2 regions of the Shewanella mytili genome follow, and region 2 is predicted to be linked to the other one. Evidence: riboswitches for the same ligand, from Rfam matches in the RefSeq annotation. Region 2 holds a riboswitch; the other holds the start of a gene.
What was found. Region 2 has a riboswitch for thiamine pyrophosphate ahead of ACIDEJ_RS02010 (TonB-dependent receptor). Riboswitches for the same ligand answer to the same signal wherever they lie in the genome.
Positions count from the first base shown of each region.

Region 1: linked by a shared signal. The riboswitch ahead of thiC (phosphomethylpyrimidine synthase ThiC) and the one ahead of ACIDEJ_RS02010 (TonB-dependent receptor) in region 2 are both predicted to bind thiamine pyrophosphate.

Region 1 is NZ_JBKOUD010000003.1:122,738-127,674, forward strand. Features, by position in the region: gene ACIDEJ_RS04945 (VOC family protein) at 1-73, shown strand, start outside; gene ACIDEJ_RS04950 (EAL domain-containing protein) at 133-957, opposite strand; TPP riboswitch at 1,578-1,677, shown strand; gene thiC (phosphomethylpyrimidine synthase ThiC) at 1,886-3,880, shown strand; gene ACIDEJ_RS04960 (ThiF family adenylyltransferase) at 3,873-4,937, shown strand, end outside.
Region 2 is NZ_JBKOUD010000001.1:442,981-447,917, reverse strand. Features, by position in the region: gene ACIDEJ_RS02010 (TonB-dependent receptor) at 1-1,856, opposite strand, end outside; TPP riboswitch at 1,914-2,022, opposite strand; gene ACIDEJ_RS02005 (substrate-binding periplasmic protein) at 2,091-2,741, opposite strand; gene ACIDEJ_RS02000 (TonB-dependent receptor) at 3,060-4,937, opposite strand, start outside.

The DNA.
Region 1 (4,937 bases), on a different contig from region 2:
TCGGTCACTCTATCTGTATGATCCGGAAGATAATAAAATAGAATTGAAATTACTGCCCAATACCCTGTTATAGGGCATTAACATATATTTTGCTTGCACGAGATGCATCATTAAAAACTGATACCGCATCATTCAAGGATTCAGCAACTCATAAAACCCCTGCATGTAAGAAAATGGCATTTGTGATACCAGATTATAATCTTCTTTAAACTCCACGCGCTCAGCAATCAGTTTTATCTTGTTTTCCACACACCAATATAAAAATTCCAAGTAGGGTTCTTTATACATTGGATTGGCCAACATCTCCTTAATAAAGCGAATATCGTATTTAAGATAGTCATATAAATTAAGGCTGTCTTTCATCATTTCAACCCGACGGAGCGTACTGTCATCCATGGCCAGCAACACGCCAGCATCTTTGAGTTTATATTTGTTTTCAACAGTATATTCGGCAAGCGTTGAGTTTCTTTCGGTGATTTCAAGTACCAGTGAAGAGTCGTTATAATGTTTTATCACATCATTGGTGAAGATGATGTTCTTGATAACTTCCGAGTCCATCAGGGAAAAACGCTCCACGTTAACAAAAAAACGGGTGCTCCCCAGACAATTGTCATTAATCACGAACACGCATATTTTATTGAGTATTTCCAATAACAGAGATTTGTGCCCTTGCTGGTTGAGGTTTCTGAAGTAGTCTTCGTAGTTAATCTCGCCCTCGTCGGCATTTGCCAGGCGGCTTAACACCTCCACCCCATGAAAAGCCCCATCACGACCGATGATATGCTGTCCCACATGGTAATAACGGCAACGTTGCTTAATATTATTCTTGTTAAGAATGTTCTTATAAAAGATGCATGAATTTAAATAACATTTATTGTTAATGGATGGCGTGGTTTTGCTCACTACATGCAGGTGCGGCTCAATAGATATTGGCTTTTTACTTTTAGCACACGTCATAAATGACCCCTTAGCGTTATTCAATATAACGTTAATTAATCACAACCATGTCACAAGTCAATATAATAAATCGCGTCCAGTTAACACCGATAAAATAAATTAAGTTAATTAAATCTAATATTTTTATTTAACAAATTTATAACGTGAAAATATTTTGACAGCATAATGCTTTGCGCCAAATTTCAGTCAATTAATCCATTAATGCCAAAATAATGACGTTATGTGTATTAATTGTAAAAATGTAAGCAAATGTTTCAGCCGGGAAAATCTTATTATCAAACACGTGTGAAAGGGGTTGTAAATAATTGCGTTAACCGTAACTTGCCTGAATAATTATTACGATAAAAGTAATTTTTATGTTTATCGCAGCTTATCGTCCATGGCTTTGTCACTAGCCTCAGCAAGGTACCTTCCAAAGGGTTAGAGTAAAAACTCTCTTACCAAAGGGGGTAATCATCTACATATCACATTTTTTGTCAACCTATTGCCAATGATTTTTACACCCGCATGCAAGGCCCCGGACCGTTTGGTTGACGCTTTATCACATCCCGCTGGGGGACACCATTAGCAAGCCATAATTAACCGCTTGTTAAGCCAATGCTTTTAGGCCTATACTTTGCCCCATCTTGTCGGAGTGCCTTTTAGGCTGAGACCGTTTATTCGGGATCCGTTGAACCTGATCAGGTTAATCCCTGCGAAGGAAACAAGCATTCAGTGTTAACACCTGCCCCGGTATACCACCGTCAGGGACTGGCTGCCAAGATGCTAACGCATGTGCAACAGCGCCCGCGCCCGGCATCCCGGTATTGCCATTGCCAGTCCTAAAGCAGGCCATTCACTTCAGCTGGGCTCGATATCATCCGGGCGGCTGCGCTTACCTCAACTCTCCAGACAAGCAATTTCATTTATCAACCAAGTGAGCTTGCTTATGTCAAATCGTCGTCAAACCCGTGAAGCGGCACAGGCCTTTATTGAAAACCTCAAGCCCCTGCAACACCCCATGTCCGAGAAGATTTTTGTCGAAGGCTCCCGGCCGGACATTCAAGTGTCCATGCGGCAAATCCGGCAAACCCCAACACAAGTGCAAGGCAAGGATGGGCAACTGCTCTCAGAGCCCAATCCGCCAGTGCGGGTTTATGATTGTGCCGGTCCCTATTCCGATCCCGCGGCGGATATCCAGGTCCGGCAAGGATTGCCCAAACTGCGACAACCGTGGATCCTGGCGCGAAATGATACCGAATCCCTTGAAGGCGTCAGCTCCCGTTTTACCCAGCAGCGTCTGGCGGATGAAGGACTGGATCACCTGCGTTTTGATGCATTGCCCCAACCTCGTCGGGGCAATGTCGGCCGTTGTGTTACCCAGTTGCATTACGCGCGGCAAGGCATCATTACCCCGGAAATGGAATACATTGCCATCCGTGAAAACATGGCAAGGGCCAATGCCGCCCTTGAGCAGGATGAGCAGCTAAACCGCCGCGGTGCGCCAGAGGCGTTTGGCGCCGTGGTCAGCACGCCCATCACGGCCGAATTTGTCCGCAGTGAAGTGGCCCGCGGCCGCGCCATCATTCCGGCCAACATCAACCATCCGGAAGCGGAGCCGATGATTATCGGCCGTAATTTTCTGGTGAAGGTGAATGCCAATATCGGCAACTCCGCCGTAACCTCCTCCATTGAGGAAGAGGTGGAAAAACTGGTGTGGGCCACCCGTTGGGGCGCCGATACCGTGATGGATCTCTCCACCGGTCGCTATATTCATGAAACCCGCGAGTGGATTGTGCGCAACTCACCCGTGCCCATTGGCACCGTGCCCATTTATCAGGCGCTGGAGAAGGTCAACGGCATTGCTGAAAACCTAACCTGGGACGTGTTCCGCGACACCCTGCTGGAGCAAGCGGAACAAGGGGTGGATTACTTTACCATCCACGCCGGGGTGCTGCTGCGTTACGTGCCCATGACCGCCAACCGGGTAACCGGCATGGTCTCCCGTGGCGGTTCGATTATGGCCAAATGGTGCCTGAGCCATCATCGGGAAAACTTCCTCTATACCCATTTCCGTGAAATTTGCCAACTTTGTGCCGCCTATGATGTGTCACTGTCCCTCGGGGATGGCATGCGCCCCGGTTCCATTGCCGATGCCAACGATGCCGCCCAGTTTGCCGAGCTGGAAACCCTTGGGGAACTGGTGAAAATTGCCTGGGAATATGATGTGCAGACCATTATTGAAGGCCCGGGGCACATTCCCATGCAGCTGATTAAAACCAATATGGACAAGCAGCTTGAATGCTGCGATGAAGCGCCGTTTTACACCCTTGGCCCGCAAACCACGGATATCGCCCCGGGTTATGATCATTTCACCTCCGGCATTGGTGCGGCCATGATTGCCTGGTACGGCTGCGCCATGTTGTGTTATGTCACCCCCAAAGAACATCTGGGTTTGCCCAATAAAGAGGATGTCAAACAAGGGCTGATGGCCTACAAAATTGCGGCCCATGCCGCCGATGTGGCCAAGGGGCATCCCGGCGCCCAATTGCGGGATAACGCCCTGTCCAAAGCCCGCTTCGAGTTCCGCTGGGAAGATCAGTACAACCTAGGGCTGGACCCGGATACCGCCCGGGCGTTTCACGATGAATCCCTGCCCCAGGAATCCGCCAAGGTGGCGCATTTTTGCTCCATGTGCGGCCCCAAATTCTGCTCCATGAAAATCACCCAGGACGTGCGTGATTATGCTGCGTCGTTAACCGCTAATGGGGCAACCGAGGCTGAACGCATCAACGTGCAACAGGTGGAAGATGGCATGGAACAGATGTCACAAGCCTTTAAAGCCGGTGGCAGCCGCCTATACCGGGAAGTTCCTGCTGACGTTCATCAAACGCATGATGTTGCCTCAACGGCAACCGGGAAGGAGCCAGCCGAAAATGTCTGAGCCCTCAGCTTCTGCGGCCCGCCCCATTGTCTGGACCATTGCCGGCAGCGACAGCGGAGGCGGCGCCGGCATTCAGGCGGATCTGGCCACCTTGCGGGATTTGGGCTGCCACGGCTGCTCGGTCATCACCACCCTGACGGCGCAAAACAGTGTGGCGGTCAATCTCAGTCAGGCGGTCAGTGATGAAATGCTGCTCAGCCAGTTAGACACCCTGCTGACCGACATGCCGCCCAAAGCGGTCAAAATCGGGCTAATTGCCAATCAGCAACAGCTTGACTTGCTGGCCCTCTGGCTGCAGCAACACCTGCCAGAGGTGCCTTTGGTGGTGGACCCTGTCATGGTTGCCAGCTGCGGTGATGCGCTGGCGGCCTCGGAGAGCCAAACGGCGGCGCCCAATACGGCACAAGGTACAACGCACACGGCGGCAGGCAAATCGACACCAGTACGCCTCAATTACGCGCCGCTGGCCCGCATTGCCACCCTGCTGACGCCCAATGTGAAAGAGCTGGCACTACTGGGTGACATGTCCGGCGTTACCGAGGATTTTTCCAGTTGGGCGAGCGCTGCGCAAACACTGGCGGCGAGCCTGCCTTGCCATTTGCTGGCAAAAGGAGGCGATCGCACAACAGCCAAAGCACAGGATTTGGTGATCTTCAAAAACCTGCCCCACAGTTCGGCCCTGCACAGCCATAACGGGTTTGTGCTGGAAAGCCCGCGGCAAACCACAAGCCACAACCACGGCAGCGGCTGCACCCTCTCCAGCGCCATTGCGGCCTTTTTGGCGCAAGACTGGATATTGCCCGATGCACTGGTGCTGGCCAAAGCCTACATCAACGGCGCACTCACACATGCTTACGGTGTGGGGCAAGGCCCGGGGCCGTTGGGGCGTCCCGGCTGGCCGGATGCCCTGGCGTGGATGCCGGCAATCTGGCCGCTGGCCCATTACCCTCAAAACAGCCCTGCGGCCACGCCCGTCTTTAAACAACTGCCGCAGGACTTGGGGTTGTATCCGGTGGTCAGTGATGTAGACCTGCTGGAAACCCTGCTAAAGGCCGGT
Region 2 (4,937 bases):
CCAAGATTATGGGTCCAACGGGGGGAGTGGGCCAGCTCGCGGCCACTGAGGTTCACCGGCGTGCCGTATTTATCGTTGTAGATATAAGTGCCGTATTCGGTTTGCAGATATCCTACACTGCCGTACAGTTCCAGTGCATCGGTGACATACCAGTTAGCTTCCAGCTCCGCACCGTAATTTTTGGAGCCGCCGGCATTGTCAGTGAACAAAATGAAGCGTTGCTGATCCACAGGGTCTTGTAATGAGGCTGACACTTGCTGATCATGCCTGTCCATGTAAAACAGCGCCAAACGGCTGCTGGCAGCACCGTCCAGCCACTGGGATTTCAGCCCCAGCTCGTAGTTATACAAGGTTTCCGTATCGAACTGTTTTTTATCTGCCAATGACGTTGGCAAGGTCATGTTAAAACCGCCGGCCTTGTAACCACGGGCAATGCGCAGATAGGCTTCCTGCCCTTGGGCCAACGCTTTGGACAAGGCGACATGGCCGCCCCACATGTTTTCAGAGGGGCTGAAATCATCACGGTTGCTGTCGCTGTAATCGCTGCTGCGCCGCTCCAGCCTTACCCCGGCAGACAAGCGGTAGCCCCGGGCCAATTCCGCATCCAGCTGGCCAAAAACGGCGTAATTATTGGCACTGTATTGGGATTGCAGCACCTCATCCGGCCAACCGTTGTATTCAGAGTAAAGGTCGTTATCTTCGGTTAAATCCATCAGGTACACCCCGGCAAGCCAGTCGGTGCTGCCGCCAAAAATCCGCCCTGATTCATTGGATGCAATGCGAAATTCCTGGGTCACCGTGCGCCGGTCACCTTTTTTGTCCCACCAGTAACTGTACTCACAGGCGCTGCCTTCACAGTCCCGTGCCGCCCAATAGCCAGGGTTGGCCCAGTCGCCATCGTAACCGTTATCAAAATGGGTTTTGGCCCAACTGCTTAACGATACCAGCTCAAATGCCTCAAAGCCGCTGTAGCTGAGTTTCAAGCTGGCACCCGTGGTGCGCTGGCTGTCCACACCCGGCTGATCGGTCAGGGTGTTTTCGCCGTTATTATCCAGTGTCCAGGCATCATAGCCGTTATCGAAATCAGCATGCAGCACGGTAACATCCGCCTGCAGGTTATCGGTGGCATACCAGCGCAGTTTCAAACGGCCGGTGAATTCATCCCGCTGGTTGGTGTCATCCTGTTGCAGGTAAAGGTTATCCATGTAGCCATTTTGCTGATGTTGCTGCAGCGCCAGCCGGTACAGCAATTTGCCGGAATCGGTCAATGGCCCGGAGCTGTAGCCACTGACGGTGCGCAGTGCATCATCTCCCACAGACACTTCCAGTCCGTGCTCTGGCACCAGGGTGGGATCATTGCTTTTCAGGTAAATCAGCCCCGCCAGTGCATTGGCGCCATAACGGGTGCCCTGGGGACCTCGCAGCACTTCAAACTGCTGCAAGTCGTACATGCTGGACACCATTCCCAGCCCGGACAGATCAATGTCGTCAACAATGAAACCCACCGACGAGTTGGGTGCGCCTTTGTAATCTTCCTGCTCCCCTACCCCACGAATTTGAAAATAGCGGGGGCGCGAGGTGGCGCCAGACCAGTTAAAGTTGGCGACATTGTTCATCATGTCTTCAAAGTGCTCGGCCGCCTGCTCTTCAATGCGTTGCTGGTCGATTACCGTCACACTGGATGGCATGTTTTCCACAGCCGTGCCGCGAAAATCGGCGCTCACCACAATCACCTCCATGGGTTGATCATCGGTGGCGCTGGCAGGGTTTTGAGTGGGGTCAGCAGCAAATACAGGGGCGCTCAGCGCCAGTTGCACGGCAGTGGCAATGGCCGCCGGATAAAAAAGACGAGACATATGGACCTCAAATATTGGCACGTTTGAGATCCGGCATCAGATAAGCGAAGTGATAAGTGCACGGGTGTGGCCCATTCCTACGCCGGTACTAGCCGGATCAGGTTCTAAGGGTTTGTCATGGACATCTCAGTCCGGCGGTGACCGCCGAACACCCCTTGGCGGCCGCCAGTATACATCAATTTGTCATAAAAAAACGTGCTAAGTGTGAGGACTGTCACCGTTATGACGGTGTTCTCATTCATCCAGCGGCGGGTACATGCCAACCGGCAACAAGCTGTGGATTTCACCGCTGACAATCATCCGGTCAATGGCCCGTTGCAGCTTTCCCACAAATTCGCCGTGACTGCTATGGCGCGAAAAACCGTAATAAACCGGAAAGTTATGATCATAAGTCAAACCGCCATAAACATAATCGCTAAACCCTAGCTGGTGAAATGCCGCATCAATGCTTTCTTTATCCAGTACGGCGATATAGTCAAAACGGCCGGCAATAAACATTTTGGCCAGATTGATGTCATCCGCTGCCGGGTATTTTTTCAGGCGGGGATCATGATTGATGAATGGCGAGTAATAACTGCCAAGCTTCACGCCCAGCGTGCCCGATAGCAATTGCTGCTCCGTATCCAGTGGCACCTGTTTGTGGGTAATGAAAAAGATGGGTTCGTTTTCCAGGGCAACAGGGCCAATGTAATGCACATAAGCCTCACGCTCAGTTGTGTGATACAAGCGGGGCACCAGATGCACTGCGCCTGTCTGCAGCCGGTACAGCGAGCGCTGAAACGGCATCTCCTGCCACTGTATCCGGCAGCCTGCATGTTTACAGGCAAGTTCCAGTATCGTTACCAGTTGTCCGCTGAAACCATGGGTTGTCTGATCATAAACCATGAAGGGAGGGCGCAGTCGAAAATCCGCCCGAAGCACAACCGGAGGTTTTGCCCATGTGGCACAAGTGAATAACAACAGTAGGAGCAGCCCGAAACGCTTGTCGCCCATGATATGCCTGTTTGCGAAAAAACCATGTTATGTATAGCAGAATTACGTTGCACTGTACTAACTGAGACTGTGGTTTTATGACCTAAGCGTAACAAACTGTCATTTTAGAAAGCTGGCAGCAAAAACGTGCCATAAAGCAGGATTCATCACAAAAAAAAGCCTGCTGGGCAGCCATCCGCAGCAGGCTTGGACACACATACATGTTGTTTGTTAATAGCGATAGCTGATGCTTAAACGCAGCATTCTGGGTTCTACCGGATGGTAGTGCAAATCTTCCACCCCATCGGCGGCTTCACCCGGCAGGCGGGAGGCATACCAATAATCAATATCGTGTTCGTTGCTGTCAAACAGGTTCAGGATTTCAGCTTTGACATCCCAGTCACGGTAGCCATACCCCAGGGACAGATTCACCAAGGTGGTGGCGTCAGCTTCGTGCTCCTTAAAGCTGTCCAGTACCCGTTTGCCCAGATAACGCACCCGCAATGCGGCATGAATGCCTTCGGCTTCCGGCTGGTAGTTAATACCGGCGCTGGCCACCCAAGGTACGGTGCCGTCCACGTATTTGCCTTCCAGTGTTTCCGCCTCGGTAAAGCGTGCCCGGGTCAGTGCCAGTTCAGTATCAATGCTGAGAGAATCGTTGAGCCAATAATAGGCTGACATTTCGATACCGTAACGTTCTGATGCCCGGCTGGGTTCAGTGGTTCCCGCATCCCCCACATAGAGCAGTTCCGAGTCCAAATCCAGATACCAAAGGGCGGTGGAGAAGTTTATGTATTCCCGATCATAGTAACGAAAGCCCAGCTCTGCGCCGGTGGAACGAACCAGCAAGTCCACCTTGTCCAGTGCCTCGCCGCTGCTGGGGTCAATGGTGATGGTGGCGCCGCGGGCATCGTTGGAGTGGAATCCCTGACCGGCACTGGCGTACAGTTCCAGCTCGTCATTGACCAGATAGGACAAGCCCCCTTTCAGGCTCCAGATCCCGTCATGGGCATTGCCGCTGTTTTGCGCCATGTCACTGGTGACATCCGCATTGTAATAGTCGTATCTTGCGCCCAAACGGAACTTGAGGCTATCGGTTAACTGGGCATCGAGCTTGCCAAAAAGTCCGCTGGAAAACTCATTCACGGCATCGTTGCGCACCGTGCCTATGGGCTGTAAGTCCCGGGTATGATACAGCGCCACCTTGCCGATGTGGTCATAACGCACATCCGCACCGGCGGTGACATCCGTGGTAATGCCAAAAGGCGCCACATGCCAGTCCCGACCCAATTTACCGCCCCAGATCTCCCGGTTGTCCACTTGCTGAAACTCATCGCCATCCACGGGATTGTCCAGATAGTAGGTAAAGTTGGAAAACAGGTTCAGGCGTGAGCGGATCACATAGGCACTGGCTTGCCAATCGCTGTCCACATAGCTGGCAGATAAACTGTAACGGCTGGAATCGCCGCCCAAATCCGGGTCCAGCGAGCCATATTCATCAATCAGGCCGGAGGTTACCGCACGTTCGGGGATCTGATCGGCCGAGTTCCAGTCGTTGCTATAGGCCATGGCGGTCAAGGCCAATTCCCCGTCGCCCACATGGGTAAGGTAACGCCCCATGGCATTTATTTTTTTGACATCTTCATCCACATCCTGCCACGGGCCGTTGTAACGCTGCAGCTCGCCGCCGAAAATGAATTTATTGTCCTGCCACTGCTGCTGTCCGGTGGCCAGCAGCCGTTGATAACCGTATTCTCCCAAGGTCAGCGCCAACTGGCGATAAGGCAGATTGTCCGTCAGTGAAATGTCCGCAGAGCCCGCGCCGGAAAAGTCGCCGATTTCCGGATAGTAAGCCCCTTTGTAATAATGGATTTGTCCAATCATCTCCGGGATCAGGAAGTTAAGATCCGTATACCCCTGACCATGCCCGTGGCTGCGCATGTTGATGGGCATGCCATCCACACTGGTGGCAAAGTCGGTGCCGTGGTCAAGGTTGAATCCCCGCAGGAAATACTGGTTAGCCTTGCCTGAGCCACTATGCTGAGTCACCAGCATCCCCGGCACAAATTCCAGCACCTCACCGGTACGCAACAAAGGGCGTGCATCAAT